Regions from separate parts of the Butyrivibrio proteoclasticus B316 genome, predicted to be linked through region 2. Evidence: a T-box and tRNA genes for the amino acid it is inferred to sense, from the RefSeq annotation. Region 2 holds a T-box; the other holds one or more tRNA genes.
What was found. The T-box of region 2 lies ahead of tyrS (tyrosine--tRNA ligase). A T-box ahead of a tRNA ligase gene usually reads a tRNA of that ligase, here a tRNA-Tyr.
Positions count from the first base shown of each region.

Region 1: it encodes a tRNA-Tyr, which carries the amino acid that the T-box ahead of tyrS (tyrosine--tRNA ligase) is inferred to sense. The anticodon was not compared.

Region 1 covers NC_014387.1:96,265-98,649, reverse strand. The annotation lists gene BPR_RS00460 (HD domain-containing protein) at 1-525, opposite strand, end outside; tRNA gene BPR_RS00455 (tRNA-Phe) at 667-739, opposite strand; tRNA gene BPR_RS00450 (tRNA-Met) at 746-819, opposite strand; tRNA gene BPR_RS00445 (tRNA-Tyr) at 886-967, opposite strand; tRNA gene BPR_RS00440 (tRNA-Thr) at 974-1,046, opposite strand; tRNA gene BPR_RS00435 (tRNA-Val) at 1,077-1,149, opposite strand; tRNA gene BPR_RS00430 (tRNA-Asp) at 1,184-1,257, opposite strand; rRNA gene BPR_RS00425 (23S ribosomal RNA) at 1,335-2,385, opposite strand, start outside.
Region 2 covers NC_014387.1:1,883,356-1,885,740, reverse strand. The annotation lists gene BPR_RS07795 (aconitase X swivel domain-containing protein) at 1-284, shown strand, start outside; gene BPR_RS07790 (hypothetical protein) at 391-675, shown strand; T-box leader at 746-1,067, shown strand; gene tyrS (tyrosine--tRNA ligase) at 1,131-2,351, shown strand.

The sequences.
Region 1 (2,385 bases), 1.8 Mb from region 2:
ACATACTATCCAAGCCTCTCTGCATCTGGGAAGATGGCTTACTGTAAGAGGCCACATGTGCTTGTATATAATATCTTTCTCTCTCTCAGATAAAACAAAATCTCTTGTCGCATTCCTAAGTGCAATTCCCGGATGATAAAAACCGTGAAGCTTAGGATGAAGATTTCCCGGAGAATCCGCATTGTGCCAATCATACAAGAAATAGTCATGTAGCAGAGCGCCTCTAACAAGCTCTCTTTCCTTACAATGAACGCCTAAAGCTCTTCCAAGTTTGATAGCACAAAGAGCTACATGCAGGCAATGCTCATAAACTGTTACATTACCATGTTGAACAAATTCCTTAAGTCTTAAATATTCATAAGAACCAAGAATATCTGATCCATGTTTGATTATAATACTCTTGTATTCTTCATTAGCCTCTAATTGGTCTAAGACTTCCGGATTAAATGTATCAGGATCATAATCCTTAACATCCAAAAGCTTCCTAATTGCTTGTCTATCTTCATTCGTAAGCATATGATGCATACTTACTACCTCGCCCTCTCTACTCTGATTGTTTTATCTTAACATTAATATCGGAGAAAAGGATAAAAAACCTGAAAAAAGAGGATTAAGAATTATTTTTATCAATAAAAAGGGAAAAAAGAATTTAGAAAATAAAAAAGATGCCTAGAGTCGGAATCGAACCAACGACACGAGGATTTTCAGTCCTCTGCTCTACCAACTGAGCTATCTAGGCATATAGTAGCGGGGACAGGATTTGAACCTATGACCTTCGGGTTATGAGCCCGACGAGCTTCCAGACTGCTCCACCCCGCGTCATTATAAATCCGCACCTCGTACGAATTGTATGTTAATTTTCTTTGTCTAAGACAAAAAAATAAATGGATGGCGGTGGATTCGAACCACCGAAGCAATTTGCAGCAGATTTACAGTCTGTCCCCTTTGGCCACTCGGGAAGCCATCCATATAGAGCCGATGAGCGGACTCGAACCGTTAACCTGCTGATTACAAATCAGCTGCTCTGCCAATTGAGCCACATCGGCTTACACACGAATTGTGTTTTTGTTTTTGAGTGGGGCCTACAGGGCTCGAACCTGTGACCCTCTGCTTGTAAGGCAGATGCTCTCCCAGCTGAGCTAAGACCCCGTACAAACAAAATAGCCAAAATTATGAAGTTAAGCGACCCGAAGGGGGTTCGAACCCCTGACCTCCGCCGTGACAGGGCGGCGCTCTAACCAGCTGAGCCACCGGGCCATTTATGAAGTATTTGTACCTTCAAAACCGAACACTGATAATCTAAATCCTAACCTCTTTCTTGTTCCTAACCTTCTTTGGATAAGCCCTCGACCTATTAGTACACATCAGCTGAACACGTTACCATGCTTACACCTTGTGCCTATCTAACCTCATACTCTCTAAGGGGTCTTACTGCCGAAGCAGGGATATCTCATCTTGAGGGGGGCTTCACGCTTAGATGCCTTCAGCGTTTATCCCTTCCGGACGTGGCTACCCAGCCTTATGCATCTGGCGATGCAGCTGATACACCAGCGGTCCGTCCATCCCGGTCCTCTCGTACTAAGGACAGCTCCTCTCAGATATCCTACGCCCGCGCCGGATAGGGACCGAACTGTCTCACGACGTTCTGAACCCAGCTCGCGTACCGCTTTAATGGGCGAACAGCCCAACCCTTGGGACCTGCTACAGCCCCAGGATGCGATGAGCCGACATCGAGGTGCCAAACCACTCCGTCGATGTGAACTCTTGGGAGTGATAAGCCTGTTATCCCCAGGGTAGCTTTTATCCGTTGAGCGATGGCAATCCCACTTTCATACCACCGGATCACTAAGTCCTACTTTCGTATCTGTTCCACCCGTCGGTGTCACAGTCAGGCTCCCTTATGCCTTTACACTCTTCGAATGGTTTCCGTCCATTCTGAAGGAACCTTTGAGCGCCTCCGATACCCTTTCGGAGGCGACCGCCCCAGTCAAACTCCCCGGCAGACATTGTCCCCGGACCTGTTTCAAGATCCTTGGTTAGAAGCCCAGCATCATAAGGGTGGTATCCCAACAGCGACTCCGCAGCAACTGACGTCACTGCTTCATAGTCTCCCACCTATCCTGTACATATGGTACCGGACCCCAGTATCAACCTGGAGTAAAGCTCCATGGGGTCTTTCCGTCCTGGCGCGGGTAACCAGCATCTTCACTGGTACTTCAATTTCACCGGGTGCATTGCCGAGACAGTGCTCAAATCATTACGCCTTTCGTGCGGGTCGGAACTTACCCGACAAGGAATTTCGCTACCTTAGGACCGTTATAGTTACGGCCGCCGTTTACTGGGGCTTAAATTCAAAGCTTCGATTGCTCTAACCTCTCCTCTTAA
Region 2 (2,385 bases):
AAAAGCCTATGGCAGGAGTTGCTTTGTGTCTTCCACAGACAATAGGCTCTACTACCGGCGGAATGATATTATATACTGCAGCTGACTATGGAAGACAGCCGGCTTGTATGCTGTTCTCCGGACCAATAGATTCTATTGGCGCTGCGGGAGTTCTTTTGGCGGATATTTGGACTGATGCTAAAATGCCTACCATAGACAGTCTCGGAGAAGAATTCCTGTCATATGTTCAGACCGGAATGCAGATAACTGTCAGGGATGGAGGCGTTGTTGAAGTCTCTGAGTAAAATATACTATATCTTGTAGTTGCAAAATAGAACGTCTGTTCATATAATGTAATTAGGACAAACAAATGTTCGTGCCTCTACCAATATTGTATGAACAGGGTTTATTATGAGCAGGATTATAGATAAAGTAGATGTGATATGTGAATATAAGTCAGATGGCAGTTTGATTCCCATGAGATTCAGGCTTCTCAATGATGACGGAGTTTATGAGGCGTACACCATAAAGGGCTACAGACAGCTTTTCAATAAAGAGACCTACACAACACCTGATGGTGTCTATGTTTGCAGCAAGGACAAGGTTTTTGAATGCAGAGTATTGATACTTGACATGTACAGGACTGTGAGGCTGTATTTCAATATGGACAGGAACTCCTGGAAGATTGCAATATGATTTATATTATTAGTATAACCGGGTTGACATTTTTTAATTAGTTAACTAAAATTTCAATATATCTAAATTCTGAAAAGCTATGATCGGAATAAGTAAGAATCGAATTCTGACGACAGAGAATTGCCGGTTGGTGAGAGGCGTAAGTTAAGAGCGATGATGAATACCTCCGTGAGCTGCCTGGTTGAATTTCGGGATATTTTTTACCGGATAATAGACCTGGACGGGGCTGACCGTTATATCGGAAGAGTATCGCTTATCAGTTTATTTGAAGAGTATATCGGGCATAGTTTTTGTTTGTCAGGTTGTGCTTTACTGAGAAGTCGTACTTGCTGAGGCATGCAGTGTGAGCTGCGTGTGAATGAAGGTGGTAACACGAATTATTCGTCCTTCGCAATCATATTGGTTGCGGAGGATTTTTTCTTTTCGCAATCTTACAAACATTTTGGAGGTGCATTATGCAGATTTATGAAGAACTTAAGGCAAGAGGACTTATTGCCCAGGTTACAGACGAGGAGCAGATCAGAGAACTTGTTAATGCCGGTAAGGCTACTTTCTACATCGGTTTTGACTGTACAGCTGACTCACTTACAGCCGGCCATTTTATGGCTCTTACGCTTATGAAGAGACTTCAGATGGCTGGTAATAAGCCAATCGCTCTTATTGGCGGTGGTACAACAATGATCGGTGATCCTTCAGGAAGAACCGACATGAGAAAGATGCTCACAAGAGAAGACATCGATCACAACGCTGAGTGCTTCAAGAGACAGATGGAGAAATTCATCGAGTTTGGCGATGACAAGGCTATTATGGTCAACAATGCTGACTGGCTTATGAACCTTAACTACATTGAACTTCTTCGTGAAGTTGGTGCATGCTTCTCAGTTAATAATATGCTCAGAGCTGAGTGCTACAAGCAGCGTATGGAAAAGGGACTTTCATTCCTTGAGTTTAACTACATGATCATGCAGTCCTATGACTTCTACTACATGTTCCAGAAGTACAACTGTAATCTTGAGTTTGGCGGCGATGATCAGTGGAGCAATATGCTCGGTGGTACAGAGCTTATCCGTCGTAAGCTTGGTAAGGACGCTCACGCCATGACAATTACTCTTCTTACAGACTCTCAGGGCAAGAAGATGGGTAAGACAGCAGGAAACGCCGTATGGCTTGATCCTAACAAGACTTCTCCATTTGATTTCTATCAGTACTGGAGAAACGTTGGAGATGCTGATGTTGACAAGTGCATCAAGATGCTGACATTTATTCCTATCGAAGAGATCCTTGAGATGGAGAAATGGGACGATTCCAGAATCAATGAAAAGAAAGAGATTCTTGCTTTTGAACTTACAAGCCTCGTTCATGGCAAAGAGGAAGCTCAGAAGGCTCAGGATGCTGCAAGAGCTCTTTTTGCAGGCGGCGGAGACATGAGCAATGTTCCTGCAGTAGCTCTTAAGGAAGAGGATTTCAGAGACGGCGTTGTAGACATTCTTCAGGTACTTGTTTCTGCAGGTCTCTGCAACACAAGAAGTGAAGCAAGACGTGCCGTTGAACAGGGCGGCGTAACATTTGCTGAAGAGAAGGTTACAGACGTTAAGACAACATACACTAAAGACGTATTTGCTGATGGTGTTATGGTTCGTAAGGGCAAGAAGTCTTACAAGAAGGTTACTGCTTAACTTTAAGCTTAAAAGAAGTTTGGTATAAGCTTAT